One region of the Protofrankia sp. CiP1_Cm_nod2 genome, then DNA from elsewhere that is predicted to be linked to it. Evidence: predicted binding sites of a transcription regulator. Region 1 holds the regulator's gene; each other region holds the start of a gene.
The links. The regulator LexA, encoded in region 1, represses DNA repair genes until DNA is damaged. The targets are predictions, from matches to a motif close to CGAACNNNNGTTCG.
Positions count from the first base shown of each region.

Region 2: a site for LexA is predicted at 5,175-5,188, ahead of NBW84_RS10270 (alpha-ketoglutarate-dependent dioxygenase AlkB). Genes of this name have one in related genera too.
Region 3: a site for LexA is predicted at 2,827-2,840, ahead of NBW84_RS11955 (HNH endonuclease signature motif containing protein). Genes of this name have one in related genera too.
Region 4: a site for LexA is predicted at 1,730-1,743, ahead of dnaB (replicative DNA helicase). Genes of this name have one in related genera too.

Region 1 is NZ_CAKKTL010000093.1:1,551-9,029, reverse strand. It holds gene NBW84_RS12350 (vitamin B12-dependent ribonucleotide reductase) at 1-2,439, opposite strand, end outside; gene nrdR (transcriptional regulator NrdR) at 2,508-2,969, opposite strand; gene NBW84_RS12340 (LysM peptidoglycan-binding domain-containing protein) at 3,147-3,449, opposite strand; gene lexA (transcriptional repressor LexA) at 3,735-4,484, shown strand; gene miaA (tRNA (adenosine(37)-N6)-dimethylallyltransferase MiaA) at 4,502-5,416, shown strand; gene NBW84_RS12325 (EAL domain-containing protein) at 5,482-6,390, shown strand; gene hflX (GTPase HflX) at 6,475-7,479, shown strand, end outside.
Region 2 is NZ_CAKKTL010000070.1:7,990-15,468, forward strand. It holds gene NBW84_RS10250 (FadR/GntR family transcriptional regulator) at 119-925, opposite strand; gene NBW84_RS10255 (lysophospholipid acyltransferase family protein) at 1,690-2,436, opposite strand; gene NBW84_RS10260 (M50 family metallopeptidase) at 2,807-3,430, shown strand; gene NBW84_RS10265 (SOS response-associated peptidase) at 3,728-4,486, shown strand; gene NBW84_RS10270 (alpha-ketoglutarate-dependent dioxygenase AlkB) at 4,567-5,160, opposite strand; gene NBW84_RS10275 (DUF308 domain-containing protein) at 5,386-5,940, opposite strand; gene NBW84_RS10280 (YceI family protein) at 6,286-6,849, opposite strand; partial or broken gene NBW84_RS10285 (MFS transporter) at 6,874-7,479, opposite strand, start outside.
Region 3 is NZ_CAKKTL010000089.1:2,097-9,575, reverse strand. It holds gene NBW84_RS11960 (purine-nucleoside phosphorylase) at 1-656, opposite strand, end outside; gene NBW84_RS11955 (HNH endonuclease signature motif containing protein) at 1,232-2,716, opposite strand; gene NBW84_RS11950 (hypothetical protein) at 3,008-4,108, opposite strand; gene NBW84_RS11945 (methylmalonyl-CoA mutase family protein) at 4,655-6,235, shown strand; gene NBW84_RS11940 (Fic/DOC family N-terminal domain-containing protein) at 6,496-7,479, opposite strand, start outside.
Region 4 is NZ_CAKKTL010000016.1:5,488-12,966, forward strand. It holds gene NBW84_RS03135 (single-stranded DNA-binding protein) at 1-439, shown strand, start outside; gene rpsR (30S ribosomal protein S18) at 537-773, shown strand; gene rplI (50S ribosomal protein L9) at 785-1,231, shown strand; gene dnaB (replicative DNA helicase) at 1,869-3,236, shown strand; gene NBW84_RS03155 (DUF4143 domain-containing protein) at 3,461-4,705, shown strand; partial or broken gene NBW84_RS24050 (tetratricopeptide repeat protein) at 4,870-5,097, opposite strand; gene NBW84_RS03170 (helix-turn-helix domain-containing protein) at 5,167-6,048, opposite strand; gene NBW84_RS03175 (hypothetical protein) at 6,219-6,422, opposite strand.

The DNA of each region.
Region 1 (7,479 bases):
GACGTAGGTCTCCAACGGGACGCCGTGCTGGAGCGCGATCGAGACCGCGATGGCGAACGCGTCCATCACGCCGGAGAGGGTCGAGCCCTGCTTCGACATCTTGATGAAGACCTCGCCGAGCCCGTCGTCGGGATACGACCCGGCGGTCAGATACCCCTCGGCACCGCCCACGGTGAAGGAGACGGTCTGCGACTGGCGGATCTTCGGCAGCCGGCGCCGGACCGGACGGTGCTCCCCGGGCTGTGCGGCGGCGGGCTGTGCGGCCGGCTGCTCGCCCGCGCCCCCGGTCACGGACCGCTTCGCGCCGCGCAGGTCCGACAGCGGCTGGCCGACCTTGCAGTTGTCCCGGTAGATCGCCAGCGCCTTCAGACCGAGCCGCCACCCCTCCAGGTAGATCTGCTCGACGTCCTCGACCGTGGCCGACGTGGGCATGTTGACGGTCTTGGAGATGGCGCCGGACAGGAACGGCTGGACCGCCGCCATCATCCGGATGTGGCCCATCGGGCTGATGGCCCGCTCCCCGATCGCGCAGTCGAAGACCTCGTAGTGCTCGCGGCGCAGGCCGGGGGCGTCGATGACGTGACCGTGCTCGGCGATGTACTCGACGATCGCCTCGACGGTCTCCTCGGCGTAGCCGAGAGCGCGCAGCGCGGCGGGAACCGTCTGGTTGACGATCCGCATGCTGGAGCCGCCGACCATCTTCTTCATCTTCACCAGCGCGAGGTCGGGCTCGATGCCGGTGGTGTCGCAGTCCATCGCCAAGCCGATCGTGCCGGTCGGGGCGAGCAGGCTGACCTGCGCGTTGCGCCAGCCGTGCTTCTCCCCGACGCCCTGGGCGCGCTCCCACTCGCGGGCGGCGACGGCGAGCACCCGGGCGTCGTCGACCCCGACCGTGCGGACGGCGTCCGTGGCGGCGGCGTGCTTGCGGATCACCCGGCGGTGGGCGTCGGTGTTGCGGGCGAAGCCGTCGTAGGCCCCGAGCGCCGCCGCGAGCTCCGCCGAGCGGCGGTAGGCCGTCGCGGTCATCAGCGACGTGACGGCCGCGCCCATGGCCCGGCCGCCCTCGGAGTCGTACGCGCGGCCGGTGGCCATCAGCAGCGCGCCGAGGTTGGCGTAGCCGATGCCGAGCTGGCGGAACATCCGGGTCACCCGCGTGATCTCCGGAGTCGGGAAGTCCGCGAAGCAGATCGAGATGTCCATCGCCGTGATGATCAGCTCGACGGCCGCCACGAACGCGTCGGCGTCGAAGCTGAGGTCCTTGCGCAGGAACTTCATCAGGTTCAGCGACGCCAGGTTGCAGCTGGAGTTGTCCAGGTGCACGTATTCGCTGCACGGGTTGCTGGCGCTGATCCGGCCGGACTCCGGGCAGGTGTGCCAGTCGTTGATCGTGTCGTCGTACTGGATCCCGGGATCCGCGCAGTCCCAGGCCGCCTGGGCGATGGAGCGGAACAGCGACCGGGCCCGGAGGGTCTCGATCGTGCGCCCGTCGAGCCTGGCCCGCAGGTCGAAGCCGGCGTCGTCGACGACGGCCCGCATGAACTCGTCCGTCACCCGCACGGAGTTGTTGGCGTTCTGGTACTGCACCGAGACGATGTCACGGCCGCCGAGATCCATGTCGAAGCCGGCGTCCCGCAACGCACGGATCTTGCTCTCCTCGCGGGACTTGGTCTCGACGAAGTCGACGATGTCCGGATGGTCGACGTCGAGCACGACCATCTTCGCGGCCCGCCTGGTCGCGCCGCCCGACTTGATCGTGCCGGCCGAGGCGTCGGCCCCGCGCATGAAGCTCACCGGGCCCGAAGCGGTGCCGCCGGAGGACAGCAGCTCCTTCGACGATCGGATACGCGACAGGTTCAGCCCGGCGCCCGACCCGCCCTTGAAGATCAGCCCCTCCTCCCGGTACCAGTTGAGGATCGACTCCATCGTGTCGTCGACCGAGAGGATGAAGCAGGCCGAGACCTGCTGCGGCGCGGGGGTGCCGACGTTGAACCACACCGGGCTGTTGAAGCTGAACACCTGGTGCAGCAGCATCCAGGTCAGTTCGTGCTCGAAGATCTCGGCGTCCGCCGGCGAGGCGAAGTACCCGTGCTCGGTGCCGGCCGCGCCGTAGGCGCGCACGACCCGGTCGATGAGCTGGCGCAGGGACCACTCGCGGGCGGAGCTGCCGAGCGCGCCGCGGAAGTACTTGCTCGTGACGATGTTCGTGGCGTTCACCGACCAGAAGTCGGGGAACTCCACCCCGCGCTGCTCGAAGTTGACCGAGCCGTCGCGCCAGTTGGTCATGACGACGTCCCGCAGCTCCCAGGTGACCTCGTCATAGGGGTGGACGCCCGGCGAGGTGTTGACGCGTCGCACCTGCAGGCCAGCGGCCCTGGGGGCGGCCTTGGTGCCGGCCCTGGGGGCGGCCTTGGTCGCTTTCGTGCCACGGTTGTCGGTCATGGCGCTCCTCGTCTGGCGTCGGTCGGATGGTGTTTCTCACCAGCTGTCTGTCGCGTCGGGGTGCGTGGCTACGACGGCGCCCGGTCGGCCCGCCCGCGCAGGTCGGTGATCGCCGTCTCGAAGTCCGCCAGCGAGTCGAAGGAGAGGTACACCGAGGCGAACCGCAGGTAGGCGACCTCGTCGAGCTCCCGCAGCGGCCCGAGGATCGCCCGGCCGATCTCGTCCGAGGCGACCTCGGCGGCCCCCGAGGCACGCAGCGTGTCCTCGACCAGCTGGGCGAGCCGGGCCAGCGCGTCCGCCTGGACCGGCCGCCCCTGGCATGCCCGCCGCACGCCGGCGATCACCTTCCCGCGGCTGAACGGCTCGGTGACACCGCTGCGCTTGATGACTCGCAGTGACGCCTCTTCGATCGTCGTGAAACGACGGCCGCAGGACGGGCACGACCGACGGCGACGGATCGCGGCGCCCTCCTCGGCCTCCCGGCTGTCGACAACCTTGCTGTCAGGGTGCCGACAGAACGGACACCGCACGCACAACCTCCAAGATCTTGTCGACTTACAGCCACGTAACTACAAGATGTTGTGGTCAACACTAGGACCGGACACCACGAGCTGGCAAGCTGGCCCACCCGCGGAACCTCATGACACATGCATCACAGAAGACCCTTCATGCGGACCTGTCATGACAGGCCCGTCATGGCAGGCCCGTCACGGCAGACGGAGCATCTGACCGGGGACGAGATCGGTCGTCTCCAGCCGGTTGAGGCCGGCCAGCCGGGCCACGACCACCCGGGTGTCACCGTCGGGAGCCAGCGCGCGCGCGATGCCCCACAGCGTCTCCCCGGAACGCACCACGTGGACGCGCACCGGCCGGTCGTCCCCGGTCGGCGCGGCCGACGACGTCACCCGGGCCACGGACAGCACCAGGCAGGACACCAGCATGACCAGGACAATCAGGACAACCCGGCCCCGCCCGGTCAGCCGCAGCGGAGGCTCAGCCGACGCCCGCATCGTCCACCTCCCCAACTTCCACCAGCACATACCACTTCCAACAACATGATCAAAGAACATCCGTTCGATCGAACGTCTGATCGAGTTTGTACCGCACGGTCCCGACGGAATCGTCGTGACACGCTCGAACAGACGTTTGAGATATCCGGCCGCGGCGGTTACGGTCGTAGCGATCAGATTCAGGTCAGATCCAGGTCGTGGCCGCCAGCTCCGGTTCACGGCAGAACGTCGGATATGCCGGGAGCGCAAGTCTGCCATGACCGACAACGAAGGAGTACGGCAGGGATGACCACCGACGACAACCGCACCCGCCGCGGCCGGCCACCCCGCGGCTCCGTGCGCGACCTGCCGGACGGGCCGGCGGACGCCACGGGCCTGACCCCCCGCCAGCGCAGGGTGCTTGAGGTGATCCGCGACGCCGTCGAGCGCCGAGGCTACCCGCCGAGCGTGCGGGAAATCGGCGATGCGGTGGGGCTCACGAGCACGTCCAGCGTCGCGCACCAGCTCAAGACGCTGGAGGAGAAGGGCTTCCTGCGCCGCGACCCGCACCGCCCGCGGGCCATGGAGGTCCTCTCCGCGCAGGCACCGGTACGCCCCGTGCCACGCCAGGCGCCCGCCGTTGGTACGCTCGCGGCAGGCTCGTCGGCGGCTGGCCCCGCACAGGCGGCCTATGTGCCGGTCCTCGGCCGCATCGCCGCGGGTGGGCCGATCCTCGCCGAGCAGGCGGTCGAGGAGGTCTTCCCGCTCCCCCGCGAGATCGTGGGGGAGGGCACCCTGTTCACCCTGCGGGTCGTCGGGGACTCCATGGTCAACGCCGCGATCTGCGACGGCGACTGGGTGGTCGTCCGCCAGCAGCCGGTCGCGGACAGCGGCGAGATCGTCGCCGCGATGATCGACGGCGAGGCGACGGTCAAGACGCTGCGCCGTCGTGACGGCCACGTCTGGCTCGAGCCGCAGAATCCGGCCTATGCTGACATTCCGGGTGACAGTGCGACGATCCTCGGCCGGATCGTCGCGGTTCTTCGCCGGGTCTGATCCTCCCGGGAGTGAGCATGGGCACAGGTGTCGACCGGCACCGCGCCGGCCGGGTCGTGGCTGTCGTCGGGCCGACAGCGGCCGGCAAGAGCGACCTGGCGATCGCGCTGGCCACCGAGCTGGGCGGTGAGATCGTCAACGCCGACTCCATGCAGCTCTACTGCGGGATGGACATCGGCACCGCCAAGGTGCCGCCGGCGGAACGCGGTGGTGTCCCCCATCACCTGCTCGATGTCTGGGAGGTCACCCGCGCCGCCGACGTAGCGTCCTACCAGGCGCTGGCCCGGCAGGCCGTCGACGGCCTGCTGGCCGCCGGCCGCACGCCGGTGCTCGTGGGCGGCTCCGGGCTCTACGTCCGGGCCGTCCTCGACGACCTCGCCTTCCCCGGCACCGACCCGGCCGTACGGGGACGGCTGGAGCGGGAGCTGTCCGAGCGGGGCCCGGCCGCGCTGCACGCCGATCTCGCCGCGCGGGCGCCGGCGGCGGCGGCGGCCATCCTGCCTGGCAACGGCCGGCGTATCGTGCGCGCGCTGGAGGTGGTGGAGCTCACCGGCGGCTTCACCGCCTCCCTGCCGGAGCACCGCTCGGTCTACGACGTGGTCCAGTTCGGCATCGACCACCCGCAGCTCGACGAGAGGATCGCCGGCCGGGTGGCCGGTATGTGGGCCGCCGGCATGATCGAGGAGGTCCGCGCCCTCGTCGACATGGGCCTGCGGGACGGCCCCACCGCGTCCCGGGCGCTGGGCTACGCCCAGGTTCTCGCCTGGCTCGACGGCGCGCTCGATTCGGCCGAGTCGGCCCGGCTCGCGACAATCGCCGCGACGCGCCGACTTGCACGCAGACAAAGGTCGTGGTTTCGGCGCGATCCTCGCATAATTTGGCTGGACCGTCCCGACGTCGAACAGGTGGCGGGCATGGTCGACTCGGCCTGAACGTGCGACGACTCCGTGGCTCGTTCTTCCCGCCGGCTGGAGACACCCGTCGTCTGGAGACATGTGTGACCGCGATCGAGTTGAACCTCGTCCCGGCCCTGTGTGCCGCGTTCGACGACGGGTCGTTACAACTGCACTACCAGCCCGAGGTCGACCTGCGCACCGGGTCGGTCCCCGGGATGGAGGCGTTCCTGCGCTGGCACCATCCCGACCGGGGGCTGATGAACCCGTCGCAGTTCATGCCGGCCGCCGCGGCCGCGGGCCTGTCCGACCAGGTCGGCCGCTGGGTGTTACGCACCGCCGTGGCCGAGGCCCGGACATGGCACGAAATGGCCGCGGGAACCGCGATCCGCCCGCCCCGGCTGTGGGTCAACGTGACCGCCGACCAGCTGACCCGGCCCGGTTTCGCGATCGAGGTGGAACAGCTCCTGCACGGCCGTGCGCTGCCGCCGGGAGCGCTCGGGCTGGAGTTCACCGAACAGACCCTCGGCCTCGCGCGCGTCGGGGTGCCCCGGCTGCTGGCCCGGCTGCGCTCGTTCGGGCCGGCCATCGGCGTCGACGGCTTCGGCACCTGGTACGCGTCGCTGTCCACCCTCGACGTCCTGCCGCTGGACATGGTGAAGATCGATGGCCGCTTCCTGCACGCGATGCAGCGGGACCTGGAGGGCGAGGCTGTCCTGGCCTCGATCATCACACTGGCCCACCGGCGGCGGCTGGTCGTGACCGCCGAGGGCGTCGACAGCGCGGTCACGGCGTCCCGGCTGGCGGCGATGCACTGTGACCGGGGAGCCGGCCGCCTGTTCTGCCCGCCCGTCCCCACCGACGACGCCCGGATGATCGCCCTGGGCCGCGGCCGGCCGAACCGGCGCCACGGGCGCTCCCGGCCGGCCAGCGGCACGGGACGCGCCGGGCGCGCCGCGCCCGACCGCGGTGACCGGGCCACCGGCACCGCCAGCATGGCCGCCGTCATCTGACCGGGAACCACCGTCGTCCGGTCGAGAAAATTCGGTCGCGGCCCCGGAACGGACGTGGGAGCCTGCGATAAAGGAGGCAGCGACATGACGTTTCCCGCCCTCTTCGACGCCTCCGGCGAGGCGCTCGACCTCGCCGACCGTCTGGCACTGCGCCGGGTACCAGGCCTGGCAACCGAGCTCGACGACGTCACCGAGGTCGAGTACCGCCAGCTCCGGCTGGAGCGGGTGGTCCTCATCGGGGTGTGGACCTCGGGCACGGCCGCCGAGGCGGAGACCTCCATGGCCGAGCTCGCCGCCCTGGCGGCCACGGCCGGCTCGGTCATCCTGGACGCGCTCGTCCAGCGTCGGGACACTCCCGACTCGGCGACGTACGTCGGCTCCGGCAAGGCGCGTGAGCTGCGCGACGTCGTCACCGCCACCGGCGCCGACACCGTCGTCTGCGACGGTGAGCTGACCCCCGGCCAGCTGCGCCAGCTGGAGGACGTCGTCAAGGTCAAGGTCATCGACCGGACCGCGCTGATCCTCGACATCTTCGCCCAGCACGCCACCTCCCGGGAGGGCAAGGCCCAGGTCGAGCTCGCGCAGCTGCAGTACATGCTGCCGCGGCTGCGTGGCTGGGGTGAGTCGATGTCCCGCGCCGGTGGTGGCATCGGCACCCGCGGCCCCGGCGAGACGAAGATCGAGACGGACCGGCGGCGGCTGCGCACGCGCATGGCCAGGCTCCGCCGGGAGCTCGCCGGGATGAAGACGGTCCGGACGACCAAACGCTCGGCGCGGCAGCGCAGCGGCATCCCCGCGGTCGCGATCACCGGCTACACCAACGCCGGCAAGTCCTCGCTGCTCAACCGGCTGACCGGCGCCGGGGTGCTGGTCGAGGACGCCCTGTTCGCCACGCTGGACCCGGCCGTGCGGCGGGCCACGCTGCCCGACGGCCGGACGTTCACCCTCGCCGACACCGTCGGCTTCGTCCGCCACCTGCCGCACCAGATCGTGGAGGCGTTCCGCTCCACCCTGGAGGAGGTCGCCGACGCCGACCTGCTGCTGCACGTCGTCGACGGCTCGCATCCCGACCCGATGTCACAGATCTCC
Region 2 (7,479 bases), on a different contig from region 1:
GAGATCTTTTTCTCGTGTGCGAGATCCGTATTCCGTGGCAGGCGGGTTGGGCCGTGGCAGGCCCGGTTGCCCGGGCCGCGAACGGACCAGCAGCCGTGGTACCGACGACCTCGCCGGGTCAGCCGAGCAGGTCGAGCACGGTTGTGGCGACCGGGCCGTTGGTCAGATCCTGACTGGTTTCCAGCAGGTGCGCGCGCCACAGCTCTTCCGCGGCCCTGACCTCACGTGCCTCGATGAGGTCCACGACCCGCTCGTGCTCCAGGAGGCGCCGACGGCTGGCGAGCCGCTGTTCGGCGCTGCGTTCCGGGCCTGGGTGGGACAGCGTCGCGAGATCGAGAATGTGACGCAGCATCCCTGACAGCACCGACAGCGTCGTGTTCCCGGCAAGCTTGACCAGCAGGACGTGGAAGGCGAGATCGGCCTGCAGGTACTGGCCCGGGTCGTCGGTGCTGACGGCGGCCGCTGTCTCGCTCACCGCCAGCCGGAGCTTGTCCAGGTCTTCCTGGGCGCGATTCTCCGCCAGCAACGCCACGCACGGTGGTTCGATCACAGCGCGGGCCTGGTGGATGTCGGCAAGGGTCGTCCCGCGGTATTCCAGGACCAACGCGGCGTAGCGGGCCGCGATGTCCCCGTTCGGGATGTGTACGCGCGCGCCACCATGCGCGCCGCGCCTGACCGTGATCAGGGCTTCGGATTCCAGGACCCGGAAGGCCTCGCGCAGCGTCGGCCGGGAGACCCCGAACTGCTCCATGAGGGTGGCCTCGGGTGGGAGGGCATCGCCCTCCACGAGCTCTCCCCGCACGATGCGGCGGCGAAGGTGTGCCGCGACGAGTTCGGCGGTTTTCGGGACCCGGACCTGCTGCCCGATCGCGACCACCGTGCCGACCCTGCTAGCAGCAGGCATCGCCAGCTCTTGTACAGCCATCGTGGGCGCCTCCGTCGACGACGAACAGGTAGGTCTGTATAAACGTGGAACCGGTGAACCAAGTGGGGTAGTACAAATGTTGTTGGTGCTTGAGGTTACCAATGGGTCGTCCGGTCTCCCTAGAGAGCCTTGACACATTTGGGGTCTGGATGTTGTCCGACAGTAGCCTTTGCCTTGTCCAGGAGTGCCCGTGGGCCACCGGCATGGGCTGGACGGTCGTGGTGCTGAAATCCCCGGAGTACCCTTCGCCCAGCTACTTTTGGCCCCGTGCTATAAGCTCGGCCGGGACGCAGACGCCTGTCGCCGGGCCGGCTGCAGCCCGTGGCCCCGCTCGTCATTGGCTGTCGCCATTGGGACATGCCACCGTTGTTGACATCTGGGACGCGGTTGGCCAGGTGAGCGGTTGGCCAGGTGAAGCGTGCGCCGTCGCCTGTCGCCTTCGGGACAGCTCTTTCCGTAGATGTCAGTCGTGACTTAAAAGTCAACCCGTTGGGTATCGGTAGGTTTAGTGACTGTCCGATGGCTCCGGGTTGCCTGAATCGGGTTTTTTGACTGATCGATTAGTGATGGGGGGCCGCTCAGCTCGCGGCTGGCGTACCGGCCTGCCGGGCAGGCGGATCTCCGACGTTACCGGGTGAAAGTGTTCGTGTCGCTTCGGATGTGCTGACGGTGCGACGTTTCCGGTATGGGAACGGATGTGTTTTCGGGCTGTTCCAGGAAGATCCAGACACCTTCGCGTCTCCGCGGATGTCGTATAAGGGACGTTACTTCTTGTCGCGTGACTCGGCCTGCTCCCGGGCGACCGTCTCGGGTGTGGGCGCGCTGCCACCGAGATGGGCCGGCAGCCACCATGGCGATTCACCCGGGAGTGGCGGTGGGTAGTCACGCTGGGCATCGGTCAGCAGTTTCAACACGGCATCCGAGAGCAGTTGGGTGCCGGCCGCCGCGGGTGCGAGCTCGGCGGGCGGGATCGGTTCGCCGACGACGATCGAGACCGTGGCGCCGCGCGCGGCACGGAAGTTGCGCGGCCGCCCCTTGGTCAGAATGCGCTGGCTGCCCCAGACGGCCATCGGCAGCGCCGGGACATTGGCTTCGACGGCCATCCGAGCCGCCCCGGTCTTGAAGGGCTGGAGGCAGAAGCTGCGGTTGAGCGTCGACTCGGGGAAGATCCCCACGAGCTCGCCGGCCCGCAGCGCCGCCACCGCGTGGTGGTAGGACCCCGCGCCCGCCGACCGGTCCACGGGAATATGGCGCATCCCGCGCATGAGGGGCCCGGCGATCGGGTGGGAGAAGACGTCGTGCTTGGCCATGAAGCGGACCAGGCGTCGGTGGGAGCGCCAGAACGGGACGCCGGCGAGGGCAAAGTCCAGGTAGGAGACGTGGTTGATGACGACGACGCATCCGCCTGTGGCCGGTATGTGCTCCTGGCCTCGGACGTCGAGCCTGAGATCGAGCGCCTTGAAGAAGCCGAGCGCGAAGCGGATCACTGGCTTGTAGACGAGTTCCGCCACCCGCTCCTGACCTCCCGCCTATCTGTGTTGTCCCAACTGTGTCACGTTGGGATGATCGATTTCGATCGGCCACGAAAAGTAGCTGGCCGATCGTACCGTGAGTCGTCGCGAGCCGCCGGGAGACCATGCCGGAAGGGCGGGCAGGCCGTGTCGGACAGGCACTCGACGATCGTTCTCCGCAGCATTGCATACTCAGCTCCACCTGAGCCACATCGGCATCAGCCACATCGGCATCAGCTACATCGGCATCCCAGGGGCCGTCAGCGGTACCGGTTGGACACGATCGGATAGGAGACGTACGACGCCTGACGAGTGGACGCATCTGCTCAGCTCGGGGGATCCGCCGCGTTGGACGGCGCTGGTAGGTGCTGTGATCGCCTTTGTCGTGGTGCTCGACAGCCGGCTGTGGCCGCTGGCCCGGCATGTGATCACCATTGCTCATGAGGGAGGGCATGCGCTGGCCGCGGTCGGCAGCGGCCGGCGGCTCGGTGGTATCCGGCTGCATTCCGACACGTCCGGTGTGACCGTGTCGGCCGGGCGGCCGACCGGGCCGGGCGTCGTCGTCACGGTCGCGGCCGGCTACATCACGCCCTCGTTGCTCGGCCTCGGCGCCGCCGCCCTGCTCGCGGTCGATCAGGTGAGCCTGATGCTGCGGCTGAGTGTCGTCCTGCTCCTGGGGGTGCTCGTCGCCATCCGCAACGCCTTCGGCGTGCTGTCCATCGTGCTCAGCATCGGGACCGTCGTGGCCGTGTCGGTCCTGGCCTCGGAGCGTCCCCAGCAGTTGTTCGCCATGTCCATCACCTGGTTCCTCCTCTTCGGTGGGCTGCGGCCGATCATCGAGGTGCAGCGGACCCGCAGCCGGGGACGTGCGCCGACGTCGGATCCGGATCAGCTGGCCCGGCTGACCGGCATGCCCGCGGGGCTGTGGGTGCTGTTCTTCGCCTTCGTCTCCCTGTTCTGCCTTGTCATGTCGGCCGAATGGCTCGTGCGGTAGCAGCCCGTGTGACGGCCGCCCGGACGGCAACGGTCCGTGTGGTGGTGGCCCGTGCGGTGACTGTGTGGCGCGGGCATACCGTGCTCCACGCCCGGCTCCCGGGAGCCGGGCTCCCGGCAGGCGTGCCCTTGGCGGACATGGTTTCGGCAGACACAGCTTTGGTGGGCACGGCTCTGGCAGGCACGGCTCTGATGGGCACGGCCTCGGTGGGCGGTTGCCGCCGGCGCCCGCCAGAGGTCGGGCGGGCACCAGCGGAGGCCATGCGGTACGGGTGGTTGTCTGGCACACTACGAACACATGTGCGGTCGCTACGCCAACGCCCTGGGTGGGCAGCAGCTCGCAGAGTCGTTCTCCGCGCGTGACGAGACAGGCGGCGTACAACCGAATTTCAACGTCGCGCCGACCGCTTCGGCGCCGGTGGTCGTCATCCCGCCGGGCCAGCAGCCGACACCGGCTCCCCGGCTGCGGCTGGCGCGCTGGGGCCTGGTGCCCTCGTGGGCCAAGGACGCCGCCATCGGCAACAAAATGATCAATGCCAGGGCGGAGACCGTGGCGGCCAAACCCGCGTTCCGTGCCGCGCTGCGGGCCCGCCGCTGCCTCGTCCCGATCACGGGTTACTACGAGTGGCAGCGGACCAAGGAGGCCCGGCGCGCGCAGCCGTACCTGGTACGCCCGGTCGACGGCGAACTCGCCGCGCTCGCGGGACTGTACGAGCTGTGGCGTCCGCCCACGGGCGGCACGCTCGCGACCTTCACCATCATCACCACTACGGCGCCGGCCGGTCTGGAGTCCCTGCATCCACGCTCGCCGGTCGTCCTTCCTCCGGCGGACTGGTCGCACTGGCTTGATCCTGCCCTGGCCGATCCGGCGGTGCTGACCAGCATGCTCGGACCCGCGCCAGCCGGAGTGCTGCGCGCCTACCCGGTCGACACCCAGGTCGGCAACGTGCGTAACAACGGCCCGCATCTGCTGGAGCCGGTCACCCCGGCCGGCGACGGGGACGGCGTGGGCTCGCGGGCCGCCCGCTCCGGTGCGGCCCCGGTCGACCGTGAGTGACTTCCGTCCATGGGCCATCCGCCGGATGACGCGCTCCAGGCGCGCCGGTGAGAGCGTTCTGAAGCTGACGAGGAGGCCCCTCACGCGGCCCACCGCCAGGACGCGCTGATCCGCGGGCCGCAGGAAGCGACTTTCGGGACCGCGTGCTCCCAGTCGGCCTGGCAGCGGCCGCCTATCACCAGAAGATCTCCGGACGCGGGGAGCAGCGTCCGGCCGGCGCCACCACCGCGTGGACGGAGCCGGAAGGGACGCCGTGCCCCCAGCGTCACGATCGCTATCAGGGTGTTGCCGAGCCTGCGCAGCTCACGGTCGCGGTGGAACGCGACGCTGTCGTCACCGTCCCGGTAGAAGTTGAGCCCGACCGAGCCGAACGGCACCTGATAATGCGCGCACAGAGAGCTACGTATAGTAGCCAGGATGGGATGGGGGAGGGGTTCGGCGGCCTTGTACCACCGTGACAGCCGTGGATCGTCGACCATGCGCTCGTACATCCACCGTCGGCCCTGCCGCCACGGGACCTCGCTGGCGAGGGTCTCGTAAAGGTCGTCGGCGCCGCGCAGCCACCCGGGTGCCACGTCGGCCCACGACGTCCCATCGAGGTGGATACGGCTGAATGCCGGGCTGGTAGTGACCTCGGGATCACCGATGGTCAACAGGCTGCACTGGAGGGGCATAGAAGTACGATACCCGAACATATGTTCGATATCGAGCGTGTCGGGCAGGCCGGCCACCGGGGGCGATGTCCCGGTGGCCCCGCGCTCTGGCAACACGGATGACCGGAGCGGCTCTGGCCGCGGCCACAAGCGCTGCCGGTGCCCGGCGATCCCCGCCCGGGAATGTCGGTGGAAGCCGGCCGGCTCCGCCCGAGCCGGCCGGGCCGGCGATCCGGGTCCTGGGTATCAGGCTCGCGACTCCCGGCGGACCGCAAGAGCGCGCGTGATCTGTGCGACGCCGTGCACGATCAGCTCGATCCCGAATATCACCGCCAGGATGAAGACGGTGGCCGACGGCCACACCAGGGCGAGAATGCCGATGCCCATCGCCAGGAGACCGATGAACAGGCCCCACCCCCATGGGCGTCCGTGCCCGTGCGCGTAGCCGGCCATGGCGACACGCACGGCACCGGCCACCAGCAGGCAGATACCGACGATGAGGGCCAGTGTCCACAAGGTGACACCCGGCCAGGCGAGTGCGACGATCCCGCCGATCACGAGCAGGACACCGAAGAGAGCGGAGGCGTCCTCACCCGCACGGGTCGTCGCGGCCATGTCCATGATTCCGGCCAGCACCAGCCCGACACCGATCAGGATCGCCAGTGTGCGCGCGGCGGCGAAGGGATGGGCGACCAGGAGCGCGCCGAGAACCGTCACCGCGATTCCCAGGAAGAGCCCTGCCATCCAGACCGTGCCCGAAGCTCCGCCGTGGTGACGGTGCGTCTCTGCCGTCGTCATCATGATTGTCATCTCCAGGGTCGCTCATACCTTCCGACCTGGACAAGTGGTTCCCCGCGCCGGGCGCCGCCAGTCCTCGATGCCGGCCCTGGGCGGCTCCCGCTCCCCGGCGCCACGGCGTCTTTCCGCTGCTCCGCTGCTCAGGGCGAACGGTGTCCCGGCCGTTCGTGCCGTGCCCGTCCGCCGCGCGCTGGCCCGGCCGGCGGGCGGCTCCGGCCGGGTGCGCCGGGATGCCCGGCCGGCGCGGTGTGGCCGGCCTACCGGCGGCCCGAGCGGTCCCGGGTTCTGGATCAGGGCGGTTCTTGACCGCTGGCGCGGCTGTCGGCCGTTGGTCCTGTGCGGTCCTGATCAGAACGTCCTGATGGCCGAGATGTCAGCATCGATCGTGACTTTGTCGCCGATGAGGACGCCTCCCGCCTCCAGCGGCGCGTTCCAGGTGAGGCCGAAGTCCTTCCGGCTGAGGGATGACGTGGCGGCGAATCCCACCCGACTGTGGCCGGACGGGTCCACCGCGCTGCCCTGGAACTCGACCGCTACCTCGACCACGCGCGTCGTGCCGTGGATGGTCAGGCCGCCGGTGGCCACGTAGCTGTCCTGGCCGCTTCCTGGCCTGATGCCCGTGCTGGTGAAGGTGATCGTCGGATGCGTGCCGGCATCAAGGAAGTCGGGGGAGCGTAGATGGGTGTCGCGGTCGGCGTTCCCGGTGTCGATGCTGTCGGTGTCGATGCTGATCGTGGCATGTGAGGCCGTGGGAGTGGAGCCGTCGAGGCGCAGTGCGCCCTCGAAGGACCTGAAACTGCCCCGGACGGTCGCCACCATCGCGTGTCGGACGGCGAAGCCGGACCGGCTGTGAACGGGGTCGATCGCCCAGGTGCCGGTGAGCTTCTCGACGGCGCTGCCCGGTACGGTCATGATGTTCTCCTCTCCAGGCTTCTCCTACGATTCGTGCCCCCTGAGGGGCGGGTTCTTCTGTGACTTCGCGGGCCCTACGCGCATGATCTTTTCGTCTGGCCCCAAAGCGATTGCGTGAGCAACAGTCTGCTCCCCGGACACGCCGGCAGCCGATCGCTTCGCCCCCGGTCCGCGGTCGCGGCTGTCGTCGGTACGGCTGGCTTCCACCGTGTTCCCCGACGCGTCGGTCCGGGAGGTGGCGGCCGCTCCGCGTAGTTCGGCATCCCGGAGGAACAGGCTGATCGCGAACGCGGCGATCCCGATCGGAACGGCCACCAGAAAGACCCGGCCGAGCGAGTCGGCATAGGCGGTCCGTACCGCTTCACGTATCGGCGCGGCCAGCCCCGCGACCTCGCGCGGAGCTGAGACAAAACGGTTGGCGGCAGCGCTGCCGGTCTGCGCGCCCGGTACCCGGAGGGCGATGTTCGTGGCCAGCTGGGCGGTGAGCACCGCCCCCAGGGCGGACGCGCCGATCGCGCCCCCCATGGTACGCAGAAATGTCACGCTGGAGGTCGCGGCGCCCATGTCCCGCGGGTCGACAGAATTCTGTACGGCCAACAGGACGTTCTGCAGGAGGAGGCCGAGGCCGAG
Region 3 (7,479 bases), on a different contig from region 1:
ATGCCGACCAGGTCGGCGCCGAGCGTCCGCAGCATCCGGATCTCGGCCGGGGTCTCGAAGTGCGGCCCGGGCAGCGCCGCGTAGACCCCTTCGGTGAGGGCCGGGTCGGCGGCTCGCGCCAGCGCGCGTAGCCGCGGGGAGTAGGCGTCGGTGAGGTCGACGAACTGCGGCCCGATCAGGGGTGAACGGCCGGTGAGGTTCAGATGGTCGGAGATCAGTACGGGCTGGCCGACAGTGTGGTCCTCGCGCAGCCCGCCGGCGGCGTTGGTGAGCACCACGGTGGACACACCCGCGGCACAGGCTGTGCGGACACCATGGGCGACGACCCGGGGGTGATAGCCCTCGTAGGCGTGGACCCGGCCGAGGAACAGCAGAAGATGACGTCCACCGAGGGCAACCGAGCGCACCGTCCCGGCGTGGCCGGGGGCACTCGGCGGCGGAAAACCGGCGAGTTCGGCGACGGCCACCTCGCCGGTCACTGTGCCGGTCGCGGCCAGCACGTCCGCGGCGGGCAGCCATCCACTGCCGAGCACGATGGCGATGTCGTGCCGTCCGACACCTGTGATCTCGGCCAGCCGCGCCGCGGCAGCCGTCGCCTCCGCAGCGGCCTGCGCACCCGGCCCAGTAGCCGTCTGCACGGCAATGGTGTCCCGCATGTGGTGACTCTAGCTTCGGTCCCGCCCCGGCGTGTTCCGCTCCGTTGCTGCGCTGGCCTGCTGCGCTGGCCTGCTGCGCTGGCCTGCTGCGCTGGCCTGCTGCCCTGACGGTGACTTGCTGTTCTGACTCGCTCCGCAGCCCTGATCCGCCGCTCTGATTCGCAAGCCGCCCGGTTTACCCATATTTGGGGTGATATCGAAGGCATCCGAGGTACTGACCCTCCACGGCCTGGCCCCTCGCTCATCCCACGGCACCACCACCCATACGGTCGAATCAGTAGACGGAAACTGTCATCGCTCGGAGCCCTGAAAATATTATGTAGAGGAATAATTCGCGGCATCGGATAGCGCCTTCTGCGGCTATCTCGCTGCGCCTGTCTCGATCGGCTCGGGCCTCCGGGTCATCCGGCCCCTTGATGCTGCTGAATATTCGGTGTCTGAGCGTCCGGCGTCGAGACTGTCGAGAATGCCATGGCCATTATGATCATCGAGAGGTGCCATAGCCGGGGTCGCTGCCCACGTGGATGCCACAGGCGGGTGGTAGGACGCCTCTGGAAAGCGGCGGTGAAGCGATCTCAGAAGGGTGGTGAGCCGAGATCCAGAACGCTGTCCCGTCTGGTTCTGTCCGTGTCCGGACCGTGGGCGCCGGCCCTTTTTCTCACGCCGTGGGTACCTCCCCCGCTGTACGTGTCCGTCCCCGGGGCTCCTGGAGCTGCTGATGCGCTCGTTCTCGATATTCCTGCTGTGGAGGCATCCGTTCCCGTGTTGCGCGTTCTGGGAATGTCTGCTCGCGGGGATCCTGCTTGCGAGACGGGGTCGTTGTCTGACCTCCGAGTTATGAGCCCGGCGGGCTCGACGTCCCAGGGTTCGGGGATGCTGGGGTAGACCCGTCCGGTCGGGCTGGTCCACATCGCGGTGTCACCGTCGGTGCGTTGAACCGTCCAGCCGCCCTCGTGTTTGGCCCTGTGGTGGCGCCGGCACAAGGTCAGTAGATTCTCTTCGCTGGTGGGTCCGCCGGCGCTGTGCGGCTGGATGTGGTCGAGGTCGCAGAACTGGGCAGGTTTCCGGCAGCCCGGGAAACGGCAGGTCCGCTGCCGCGTGCGCAGCAGCCGGGCGAGGCCGGGTGCGGGGAAGCGGCGGCCGACCTCGATCGGCCGGTCGCCCTGGGCGGGGTCGGTGAAGATCCGCCGCCAGGTCGCCTCCCGGGCGAGCTCCCGGACGGTTTCTGCGGGGATCGGCCCGTAGCCGGCGAGTTCCCCGGGGGTGTCGCTGACCGCGGCGAGGGTCGCGGCGGAGACGAGTATCCCGACCTCCACGGACACCTCAGCTCCCCGGTCGCGGCCGAGGAGCAGGTCGACGAGGGCGTCGGCGCGGCGGGCGTCCATGCTGGGGCGTTCGTCCGGGCCGGTGTGGGGGATGGTCATGCCAGGGGGCTCGTCCGGGTCGGCGACCGCGCGGGCGAGGGCATCGAGGCGCTGGTAGGCGGCTTGGGCGTCGAGGGCGGGCAGCAACGCCCACAGTTCGGCCATCCCGTCCTCGGCCGGACGAAGCTGCACCTCCCGACCTTTGCGGGCGTGGGCGTGCCGTCGCCGCGCGCCGTCCGGGTCGGCGCTGAGAACGGCCCGGCGCAACGCCTGACGGAACAGGCTGGGACTGCCCCGCCCACCCCGGGCCAGCACCTTCCGCTCGACCGCGGCGGCTTTGTCTGCGGACAGGGCGGCGGTTGTCTCGGCGACCGCGCGGACCCGACCCAGATCGATCGCCCCGGTCTCCAGCGCGGCCAGGGTGGCCGGCAGCCGGTCGACGACGGTGACCGCAAGCTCCACGCTGGCCGCGGCAGCGGCCGGGGACAGGGCGAGTTCGGCGGCGATCTCCTCCGCGGCCCACCCCGGCCCGGCCGGGTTCCCCTCCCCGGGCGGGGTGGGCCGCAACGCGGCGAGACGGGCCTGGGCACGCAGCATGACCGCCTCCAGCCCGGCGATCCGCCGCCGCACCGCGGCCATCAGGGACAGGCAGCCGTCCGAGTCACAGGAGGCCACCACCGGCAGACGGCCGGCCATGTCACAGCCCGCCAGCGCTGGCGGGCCACCGCACTCGGCGCGGCCCGTCGGCGCTGGCGGCGGGGCCGGAACCGCCGTGCCAGCCGGGGCTGGGTCGCCCACCCTGGTATCGAACATATGTACGAGTATAGTCGCTTATATGGACATTTTCACCCCTGACGACGATCGCTCTCCCGGCCCTCCGCACAGGCGCAGGACGCAGACCGCATACGAGAGGCATCCATAATGATCTATAAAGTCCGGTTGCGCCGGGCCGGTGCCTGGTGGCCGACGGTTGGTCATGATCGTGCGTCAGCGGCCCGGGGGGCCGGCGGCGGGGCGGAAGTCGTGGTCCGGATGGTCCCGGGTGGCTGGGCCACCCGGGACCCGGGGCCAGTCCCAGGCCACCCCGTAGTGGAGCCCGCGGGAAAGCTCGACGAAGTCCTTGCGGACGTATCCGAGGCTGCTCGGCACAAGCCAGTGCTCCTCGTCGTCCGGATGCAGCCGGGCCTCCGGGCCGAGCACGCCGCTGAAATACCAGACGCGGACGGGTGGTACCGTCGGGTCGAACTGGAGCTGTACCGTGTATCGGCTGTTCTGCTGCTCTTTCGGTGTGTAGTTCAGGACCGGTGTCATCTCGCGGTCGGTGTGTATGCGCAGCCGGTACACAAAGGAAACGCGGTCGCCGGGGGAAAGCGCCGCCGAGAACTCGAGCTCGGTCACCTCGTACCCGTTCGGGATGAAGGTGGAGCGCCGGACCGCGCAGTTCGCCAGCGCTTCGACGGAGATCACCTCGGGTCGCGGGTCGCTGTGATAGCGGGTGGTCGCCACGTAGTGGTCGATCCCGTCGTCGAGGGCGACCAGGGACCGGAATATCAGCACTTCCGTCGGGATCCGGCCGGAAAGTCGTACCAGCAGCTCGGCCCGGTCAAGGAGAAACCGCGGCCGGCTGGCGTCGAGGAGGCCCGGCGCACCGCTGCCGGCCAGGTAGTCCTGCCAGCCGGCACCGGCGCTGAGCTCCGCGACCCGCTGCCTGAGCAGGAGCGCGGCCTCGACGGTCCCCCGGTAGAACCATTCCCGTACGGTTCGCTCGTGTCGGCCCCGGCGGCGGGCGAGTGCGTCGATCCGGGCCGTCAGGGACGGCTCACCCGGATTCTCGCCGTCAATGTTGAAACCGATCTGGGCACCGGTCCGCAGTTTTTCCTGGGGGATGGCGTGACAGCACTCGACTATGATGTTCTGTAATGCGGCGGCGCGTTGGTCGTCCGACCATTCTCCAGGTGCCGGGGGCAGCAGCCGTACCAGAGGCGAGCTCCTGAGTTTCTCGACGTTCAAACCCGGTCCCGCCGAGAGCGCGACAAGCTCCGCCCTGATCGTCTCGACGGTCAACTGGGTTATGGTGTCGCCGGTCATGGGCAGCCCCGTTCCCGTCCTGGAAACAACCGATCGGACTCCCGGCGGGTCGCGCCGGCCGGGTAGCGTGAACCCGCGCGGCCGCGCGTCGGTTCCGCCGGTGGTGGCGTGCGCCGTGGAGTCTTTCCATCAACGGTAGACGTAATCGTGGGCGCATGTGTGTTTTCCTGGCTGACATCGATAAAAATAATCGCTTTTGCCTGCTTTGTGGCTGGGTCCGGGCGGCTGCCGCGGGGCGTGGCCACCCGGTCGCCCTCGGCCGGCGAGGCCGCCTCGGGGCGACGGGAGCGGCGAGGCGGGTCCCTGAAGCCGACGGCTCCCTCGCTGTGGTCATCTGGCCGCGGTCACCTCCGGTCTGCCGGTCCTCGCCGGGCGCGGGCTGGCGCGTCGGGAGTGATCCGGAGTGGTTCAGCCGTGCTCCTTGCCGCTTCGTCGGCCATCTCGTGGTCCATCCCGTCGGCGATCCCGTCAGGCCGTTGCCGTGACGGCGGTGAACCCGGCGTGAGAATCGCGCATGAGTGGGCCGGGTTTCCCTACGATCTGGCCATGAGCGAGCGTCTGTCGGAGTCCGGCCAGCCGATCAAGCCGGTTTACAGTGCATCCGATCTGCCCGCGGGCCTGACGGAGCGCCTGGGTTCACCCGGTGAGTATCCGTTCACCCGGGGCGTCTACCCGACCATGTACACCGGCAAGCCGTGGACAATGCGGCAGTACGCCGGTTTCGGCACCGCCAGGGAGTCCAACGAGCGGTATCACTCGCTTGTCGCCGCGGGCACCGGCGGGCTTTCGGTCGCGTTCGACCTGCCCACCCAGATGGGTTATGACTCCGACGACCCGATCGCTCACGGCGAGGTCGGGAAGGTCGGGGTGGCGATCGACTCGATCGAGGACATGCGGGTGCTCTTCGCCGGCATCCCGCTGGACAAGGTCTCCACGTCGATGACCATCAACGCGCCGGCGTCCGTCCTGCTGCTGCTATACCAGCTGGTCGCCGAGGAGCAGGGCGTCCCCGGCTCGAAGATCACCGGAACCATTCAGAACGACGTCCTCAAGGAATACATCGCCCGCGGTACCTACATCTATCCGCCCGCGCCGTCCCTGCGGCTGATCGCCGACACGTTTGCGTACTGCCGCAACGAGATCCCCCGGTGGAACACGATCTCGATTTCCGGCTACCACATGGCCGAGGCCGGGGCCACCCCCGCGCAGGAGATCGCTTTCACCCTCGCCAACGGCATCGCCTACGTCCGGGCCGCCGTCGAGGCGGGGCTCGCCGTGGACGAGTTCGCCCCCCGGCTGTCCTTCTTCTTCGTCTCCCGCACGACCCTGCTGGAGGAGGTGGCGAAATTCCGCGCCGCCCGCCGGATCTGGGCGGACGTGATGAAGAACACCTTCGGCGCGACGAACCCCAAGTCGATGATGCTGCGCTTCCACACCCAGACCGCGGGCGTACAGCTCACCGCGCAGCAGCCCGAGGTCAACCTGGTCCGGGTCGCGGTACAGGGCCTCGCCGCCGTGCTGGGCGGCACCCAGAGCCTGCACACGAACTCCTACGACGAGGCCATCGCCCTGCCGACGGTCAAGGCCGCGACCCTGGCGCTGCGTACCCAGCAGGTGCTCGCCTACGAGACGGACATCACCGCCACCGTCGACCCGTTCGCCGGCTCCTACGCGGTCGAGGCCCTCACCGACGATGTCGAGCAGGCCGCCCGCGAGCTCATGGAGCAGGTCGAGAAGCGCGGCGGAGCCGTCGCCGCGATCGAGCAGGGCTACCAGAAGAGCGAGATCGAGAACTCCGCCTACGCGGTCATGCAGGGCATCGAGGACGGTTCACGCACCGTGGTCGGCGTCAACCGCTTCCGTGCCGAGCAGGAGGAGCAGTACGACCCGCTGCGGGTCGACCCGGCGATCGAGGCCGACCAGTCGGCCCGGCTGGCCACCCTGCGCGCCGACCGCGACAACGCCGAGGTGACCCGCCATCTGGACGCGGTGAAGGCCGCCGCGCAGGGCACCGACAACGTCCTCTACCCACTGAAGGAGGCGCTGCGCGCCCGGGCCACGGTCGGCGAGGTCTGCCACGCCCTGCGCTCGGTCTGGGGGATCTACCACCCTGCCGACGCCTTCTGACCTCGCCGGGCGTGGGCGGAACCCCGGCGGCGTTTCTCGTCACCTTGCGTACCCTCCGGGTACGCGGCGGCTCCTCGACCTTGCCGGGCTTGCGCCCACATCCCGGCGACCAGGCGTGGGCGAAACCCCGGCGGCCTTGTGACAGCGGCCTTGTGATACCTACCGGGCTGTTAGGTATCACAAGGCTGCGTCGGTGATAGGTAAGTATCACAACGCCAGCCGGCGTCGGCGGCCCTGCCGGGGCGACCGGCCCAGGGGTGCTACCGGGCGGACGTGTCCGGTTCTCCCTCGATCGTCCGTAGGATGCCGTCCGCGATGAACAGGCGGTTGCGGGCTCGCCCGGGCACCTCGGTGAGGATTCCGCTCTCGACCAGCTTCGCGACGTTCAGACTGGCGGAACGGTGCGTCACGTCGAGAATGCGCCGTGCCCGGCTGACGGTCAGCGCCGGTATGTCGAACAGCGCGTCCACCAGCGCCGCCAGCAGCCCGGACGAGCGCGCGGTGCTGACCCGGGCGCGGTAGTCGTTCCGCAGGTTGTGCAGCGCGGTGGAACGCCGCACCGCGTCCCGGGCCTGTTCGGCGACCCCGCGGAGGAAGAACTCCACCCATCCTGCCCACTCCCCGTGCGTGGAGACCCGCAGCAGATGGGCGTAGTACTCGTCGCGCCGCGGTTCGATCCAGGCCGAGATGTCCAGCATGGGCGTGTCGAGCAGTCCCCATTCAGCCAGCAGCAGGACGACCAGGAGTCGGCCGACCCGCCCGTTGCCGTCGAGGAACGGGTGGATGGCCTCGAACTGGTAGTGCGCGCATGCGATCGTGACCAGTGGTGGCAGGTCGTGGTCGGTGTGCAGGTGCTTCTCGAACAGGTCCAGGCACTCCCACAGCCGTTCCGGGGGAGGCGGGACGTAGGTGGCGGTGTCGAGGGTGCAGCCGGGCGCCCCGATCCAGTTCTGGCTCCGCCGGACGTCACCCGGGGTCGCGTAGTCTCCGCGGACGCCACTGAGCAGGATGGCGTGCGCCTCCCGCAGCAACGGGACGCTCAGCGGAAGCCGACGGTCGGGGTCGAGTGTGTGCTCGACCGCGGCCATGTAGTTGAACACCTCCCGGACGTCCGCGCCGTCGCTCCGGGCCGGCTGCTCCGCCTCGAAGAGCACCAGGTCGGAGACGGATGCCTGGGTGCCTTCGATCCGGCTGGACAGCACGGCCTCCCGGCGGACCAGCGCCCGGGCCAGCAGCCGCGGGTT
Region 4 (7,479 bases), on a different contig from region 1:
CGACCGGGCCACCAACGAGTGGAAGGACGGGGACGCGCTGTTCCTGCGCTGCTCCATCTGGCGGCAGGCCGCCGAGCATGTCGCGGAGTCGTTGCAGAAGGGCGCCCGGGTCATCGTCCAGGGCCGGCTCAAGCAGCGGTCGTTCGAGACCCGCGAGGGCGAGAAGCGGACCGTGGTCGAGCTGGACGTCGACGAGATCGGCCCGTCGCTGCGGTACGCCACCGCCAAGGTCGTCAAGGCCGGTCGTGGCGGTGGCCCTGCCGGCGGCGGATACGGTGGGCAGCCTGGCGGATACGGTGGGCCGCCGGCGTCCGGAGGGCCGCCCGCGGGCGGTGGCTACGGCGGGCCGTCCGGTGGCGGCTCGGGGTACGGCGGCGGGCCTGCCGACGACCCGTGGTCGGCGTCGCCCGGCGGCTACTCCGAGGAGCCCCCGTTCTGATCCGGCCGATCCCCAGCAGCGCCTGACCGGGGCCGAGCCCACCGGCGTCGGGCCGAGGCCCTGACGCCGGGACGAAGCCATGACATAGGAGTGCACGATGGCCAAGGCGGCCGTGCGCAAGCCGAAGAAGAAGGTTTGCGTGTTCTGCAAGGACAAGACCGACTACATCGACTACAAGGACACCTCGCTGCTGCGGAAGTTCATCTCCGACCGTGGCAAGATCCGCGCTCGGCGGGTGACCGGCAACTGCAGCCAGCACCAGCGTGACATCGCGATCGCGGTGAAGAACAGCCGGGAGATGGCCCTGCTGCCCTACACCTCGACGGCCCGCTGAGGAGGATGACGATGAAGCTCATCCTCACCCATGAGGTGCCCGGCCTCGGCAGCCCGGGTGACACGGTCCAGGTCGCTGCGGGGTACGGGCGCAACTACCTCATTCCCCGCCGGTACGCGATCGTGGCCACCCGGGGCGCCGAGAAGCAGATCGAGCAGATCCGTCGGGCCCGGTCGGCCCGGGAGATACGCGATCTCGGGCAGGCGAAGGAGATCGCCGGCCAGCTCGCTACCCTGCCGATCCGGCTGGTCAGCCGGGCGGGCAAGGAGGGCCGGCTGTTCGGTTCGGTGACAGCGGCGGACGTGGTGGCGGCCGTGGCCGCCGCCGGCGGCCCGGACCTGGACCGTCGACGGGTCGAGCTGCCCTCGCCGATCAAGGCGCTCGGGTCCCACACCGTGTCGGTGCATCTGCACCAGGAGGTCGTGGCGACCGTCAAGCTGGACGTCGTCTCCGCCTGATGACCGCCCGCCCGCGGCCGGCGCCCTGACGGGGCGGGCACGGGCAAAGGCCACGCGATGATCTCTGTCGCGTGGCCTTTGCCTTGGGCGCGCACGCTCCTGCTGGGCCGGCCGATGCCGGCGTCGCGGTCACCCGTTGTGCTTCCTGGGCGGCTGACCGTCAGGCGGCTGGACGTCAGGCGGCTGGACGTGCGGAGGCCGGTTCGGGGGTCCGCGTACGATTCGTCGTCGAATTTCTTCCATCCACAGGGGATGGACGGTGATGACGCCCTTCCTGCGCTGATAGCAGCACAGTCGACGCCGGCGCCGACTGGTTGTCCACAGCCCCGACGGGCTTGTCCCAGCGATTTCCCCAGCCTTTCCGGGGTTGTACACAAAGTTATCCACAGAGCCTGTGGATAACTTTTTGGCTGCCGGCCGGGCCCGCTCATACAGTCGACGCCCGGTGGAGTGCTCGACGAGACACCTCTCGAGGATTGACGGGGCCACCACCGTAGGCGAACATATGTTCGACTACGGTGTGGTGTGGAACTGTACCGCGCGGGACGGCACTGCGCGGGACCGTACTGCGCGGGACTGTGACGCGCGGGAGAGGGGCAGGCATGACGGGGGCCACGATCATGACGGGGTCACGGCCATGACGCTGACCGATGTCGACCGCGCCCGGGCCGCTTCCGGCGGGCCGGTCGAGCTCGACCGCACGCCGCCGCATGATCTGGCCGCCGAGCAGAGCGCGCTGGGCGGCATGATGCTGTCGAAGGACGCGATCGCCGACGTCGTCGAGGTGCTCTCCGCGAGCGACTTCTACCGCCCCGCGCACAGCACGGTCTACGGCGTCATCGGCGATCTCTACGGCCGTGGCGAGCCGGCTGACGTGATCAGCGTCGCCGCCGAGCTCGCCCGACGGGACCTGCTCGAGCGCGTCGGCGGGCCGGGCTACCTGCACACCCTCATCTCCAGCGTCCCGACCGCGGCGAACGCCGGCTACTACGCCCGCATCGTCGCGGAGAAGGCTGTTCTGCGCCGTCTCGCCGAGGCGGGCACCCGCATCGTCCAGCTCGCCTACGGCCCCGCCCAGGACGTGGACGAGGTGGTCGACCGCGCGCAGGCCGCCGTCTACGAGGTCACCGAACGCCGCTCGAGTGAGGACTACGCGCCCCTCGGCGACCTGCTCAACCCCGCGCTGGAGGAGATCGAGGCGATCGCGGGGCACGACGGCGCGCTGACCGGCGTCCCCACCGGCTTCAACGATCTCGACGAGCTGACCAACGGTCTCCACGGCGGCCAACTGTGGATCATTGCGGCCAGGCCCGCCGTCGGCAAGAGCACACTCGGGCTGGACCTCGCCCGGTCCGCGTCGATCCGTAACGGCATGACGTCCGTGATCTTCTCGCTGGAGATGAGCCGGATGGAGATCACCATGCGGCTGCTGTCGGCGGAGGCGCGGGTGTCCCTGCAGAACATCCGCACCGGCCGGCTCACCGATGACGACTGGGCCCGCCTGGCCCGCCGGATGGGCGAGGTCGCCGACGCGCCCCTGTTCATCGACGACAGCCCGCACCTGACCATGATGGAGATCCGGGCGAAGGCCCGCCGCCTGAAGCAGCGCAACGGCCTGCGGATGATCGTCCTCGACTACCTCCAGCTGATGTCCTCGCCGAAGCGCACCGAGAGCCGCCAGCAGGAGGTCAGCGAGATATCGCGCTCGCTCAAGCTGCTCGCCAAGGAGCTCGACATCCCGGTGGTGGCGATCTCCCAGCTCAACCGTGCCTCGGAGCAGCGCGCGGACAAACGCCCGCAGATCTCCGACCTGCGCGAGTCCGGCTCCCTGGAGCAGGACGCGGACGCCGTGATCCTGCTGTACCGGGAGGACGCCGTGGAGAAGGAGTCGGCCCGCGCCGGCGAGGCCGACCTGATCGTCGCCAAGCACCGCAACGGCCCGACCGGCACCGTCACCGTCACTTTCCAGGGCCACTACTCCCGCTTCATGGACATGGCCGGCTGACCCGAACAGCCAGCTGACCCGAACAGCGCGACGCTCCACACCACCGATCAGTTCAAGATCTCCAGTCGCCGCTCCACCCTCCCGTATCGACCCGCCCCTACCGGCCTCGCAGGTGATCGACATCAAAACATGCAGGTGATCGGCATCGAAGGACGCAGGTGATCGGCACTGAAGCGTGCAGGTGATCGGCATTCAAGGCTGCGGGAAATCGGTACCCTGAGATCATGGATGCTGCCGGCTACGTCCCGCGGATGGTGGACTCCCTGCTCTCGGAGCTGGTGACGCAGCTACCGGCGTTGCTGATGGTGGGCCCCCGCGCGACCGGCAAGACAACCACCGCGCGTCGGCTGGCCCGCTCCACCGTCCGTCTCGACCGTCCAGTCGAGGCCGCTGCCTTCCGTGCCGATCCGGACACGGCGCTGCGTGCGCTGCCCGAGCCGGTCCTGCTCGATGAATGGCAGGAGGTCCCCGATGTCCTCGGCGCGGTGAAGAGAGCGGTCGACGACGACCCCCGGCCGGGCCGCTTCCTGCTGACCGGCAGCGTCATGGCCGACCTGGAGACCCGGACCTGGCCGGGTACCGGGCGTGTGATCCGGCTGCCCCTCTACGGGCTCACAGTAAGGGAGGCCGATCGGCGCTCGCCCGGGACACTGTTCATCGATCGTCTGGCCACCGCCGAACTCGACGCGCTCACCGTGCCCGCGGACCCGCCAGATCTTCTTGGCTACATCGAGCTCGCCCTACGCGGCGGTTTCCCGGACACCGTCCTTCGCCTGAGCGGTCTGGCCAGGCGCGCCTGGCTGACCGGCTACCTCGACCAGTTGGTCACCCGCGATGCCCAGCACGTCGAGTCCCGCCGCGACCCCGACCGGCTCCGCCGCTATGTCGAGGCCCTCGCGCTCACCACCGCCGCCGTCACGACCGACGAGACCATCGTGCGCGCCGCAAACCTGGACCGGCGGACCGTCGTCGCCTACGAGCGGCTCATGACCAATCTCTTCGTTCTCGACCAGATACCGGCATGGTCCACCCAGCGGCTACAGCGCCTGGTCAAGAGGCCCAAGCGCTACCTCGTGGACTCGTCACTGCTCGGTGCCGCGCTGCGGGCCACGCCACGCGCGGTCCTGCGCGACGGCCACCTGCTCGGGCGCGTCATCGACACGTTCGTCGTCGCGCAGATCCGTCCCGAACTGGCCCTCAGCCCACTGGAGCCCAGGCTCTATCACCTGCGCCAGGAGGACGGCCGTCGCGAGATCGACCTGCTGATCGAGCTCGGCGGCGACCAGGTCATCGCACTGGAGATCAAAGCCACCGCGGCGCCGAGCACGTCCGACGCCCGCCACCTCGTCTGGCTACGCGACCAGCTCGAAGAGCGCTTCGTCGCCGGAGCCGTCCTGCATACCGGCCCCCGCGCGTTCCGCATCGACGACCGCGTCTTCGCCCTGCCGATCAGCACCCTCTGGGGCTGACAGCCACCTCACGGAGAGAACCGGTGCTCGTAGCGGCGCTGTCCGCATCCGCCGGTTGGCTTCCTCCGGTTCGTTGTCCGCGGCAGCGGCGATGCCGGCGGCGGTCGCGGACAGACCAGCGCCACTTCCGTTCGGTGCCAGCCGCGGGGCAAGGTAGTAGTCCATCATCCAGCAGCCGATTCCTGGTGGATCCACCATTGGAGGGCTTCCTCGGCGCCGAGGGTGTCGCGGTGACGAGGGCCGAGGATCCGGCGGCGTCTGGCCAGAATGTCCTCGCCAAGGGCGCGGGCATCCTGATATCGGCCGAGTCTGCCCAGATAGACGACGAGGTTGTAGGCCGAGGTGAGGGTGTCGGGGTGGTCGGGCCCGAGGACACGACGGCGTCGGGTAAGTGGGCTTCGCCCAGCACGGCCTTGCCACCGGGCTCGCGGCGGTTGCCCTGCCGGGCCCGGGGCGTGTGGTCAGCGTTGTTCGGAGAGGATCTGGTCGATGTAGGCGCGGCGGTGGCGGTCGAGGATCGGGTTGATGTCGGTGGTCGCCTTGCTCTCGAGCTCAGCGAAGATCCGGAGAAGAACCCGGACGGTTTCGGGCTTCTTGTGCGACACCACGGACAGTATCGCCTCGGTGAGCGCGCGGTTCTCGTCCAGTATTTCTATGCTGCTGGACGGCGGCACCACGAGCTCGGTCCCGTTGGGGACCAGAGCGATGGTGATGTTCGGCCGGCTGTCCGCGAGATCCCGGATGCGGTCGATTTGGGCGATCATGGCCGCGGGTGCCGCCACCGGATAGGCGAGTACCGACTCCAGCAGCACGAAGTAGAAGGTCCGCCGTTCGTCGTAGAGGATGCGCTGCCGTTCCATCCGCAGGGCGACCGCCTGGGCGCCCTCGGCGAGGTAGTCGATGTCGAACAGCTCGCAGAAACGCAGGATGATCGCCTGTGCGTACTCGCTCGTCTGCAACAGGCCGGGCACGAGGGTCGGCTGGAAGAAGCGGACGACCTGGGCGGCGGACTCGTGCTCAAGGTACTGGGGCTGGAAGCGGCCGATGTAGGGGCTGGGGTCGATGACCGGGTCCGCGCCGGACACAAGGCGTTCGGCGGCCTGCCGGAACTGCGACACCACAGGCTCCGGCTCGTTGAGGGCACGCACGATTGCCTCGACGTCGTCAGGGCCGGGTGTGACCGCGCCGGTCTCTATCCGGGAGATTTTGGACTGGCTCATCCCGGTCCGGCCGGCGAGCTCCTGGCCGCTGAGCCGGTGCCGGTGCCGCAGGGCCGCGAGTTCGGCTCCCAGCTGCGCCCCGGCCGCTCGGCCTGACGCGTCGTCGTCCGGGAGGTTCCTCATGCCATACCCTTCCGAGTTGGTCCGGAGATCCGAGCGGCCCAGCTCCCTGGCTGGCCGGAATGACAGCGGCGCGGTGACGGGTGATGTTCGCGCCGCCGCGGCGGCTCGTGCGCGGGTTCGTCGTGTGCGGGGTTCCTTCAGGCCGTGTGGGTGAGCTGGCCGGGGGCCGGTCAGGCCTGGAGCGCCTGGGCGGCCTGGCGCAGGAGCGCGACCGGGATGCGGACCATGGACTCGCCGTCCGGCATGTTGTGACCGGAGTTGACCACGTATCCCTGTACCAGGACGGTATCGGGGCCCTCCTGGTAGACGGTTGGACAACTTCCCGAATAGTCGCAGGATGTAGCAATGACTATACCTGGCGTGCTGGTGCTCACGGTGGCTCCTGGTCGCGATGAAGGGCAGGGCGGAACGGCCCGGTGTCCGGCGGGTCATGGTCGGCGCGATCGTGTTTTCGCGCCGGGGCTGCGGGAACAGAGCCCGCAAGGCCCGCGGGGCCGGGTTCCCGACTCCCGGGGTCGCGGAGGCCCTACTCATCTTCCTCCGGACGCCGGCGGGTCGTCTATGCTCGTCGAGTCGTCGGCTATGCGGGTGGGCTGGCCGACTGGAGCATCGACGAATGGCTCGCCTCTTGTGGGGGCTGACCAGCATCCTAGCCGGCCTGCTGGGCTGCTTGCCCGACTGGGCTCCGGTCCGGGAGCGGGCGCGTGGGAGCGGCGAATCATCAAGATCATTTATCCATCCGCCCTTGTGGGTGGGTGGATTATGAATTGTTCGATCTTCATGAATAGTTCTTGCGTTACCACAGTTTGGTCTGCATAGTGGAGGCATCTCGCCGCAGCGAGGCGGCCCCTCCTTCTCAGGGATGTGGCGCTATGAGGCAGAGTCCGCGAACCGCGAGACCGATGCCCTGGCCTGATCAGGTGTCGGTTCGCGGGTTCATCCGAGGGCCGCCGGGCGCTGGGCCACTCCTGATTATGCGTATGGCATGAGGACGCTCCGGCGCGTCCCGGTGGGCGGATTCACCTGATCTCAGGGGTGGGCCGCTCTTCGTCGTCTCCGGGCTTTCCAGGCCCTCGGGCGGGCGGGGTGAACCATACTCGCGCGCTCTTCGGCCAGCGCCCGCGCGGACCGGGGCGGCGGTCCATGCGATCCCGGATCCCGCGGCCGCGCAAGACGATTCCTGAGAGTCCTGAGATTCCTGAGAGACACGGGAGAGATGTGGAAAGGTAGCAATGAGCATCTATTCGGAAACAACGACCATGTCGGGCAGCTCGCCCGGCGCGGTCGGCGGGAGGGTGTTGGCGCACCCGCCCGCCGAACCGGACCAGTCTGACCCGCACCCCGGTTGGCCCCGGTGGGAGAACGGACCGTCCTCGACAATAGTCCTTCTCCCGCGTCCGCTGTTCCAGACAGGTAACCGCTTGGTATCCA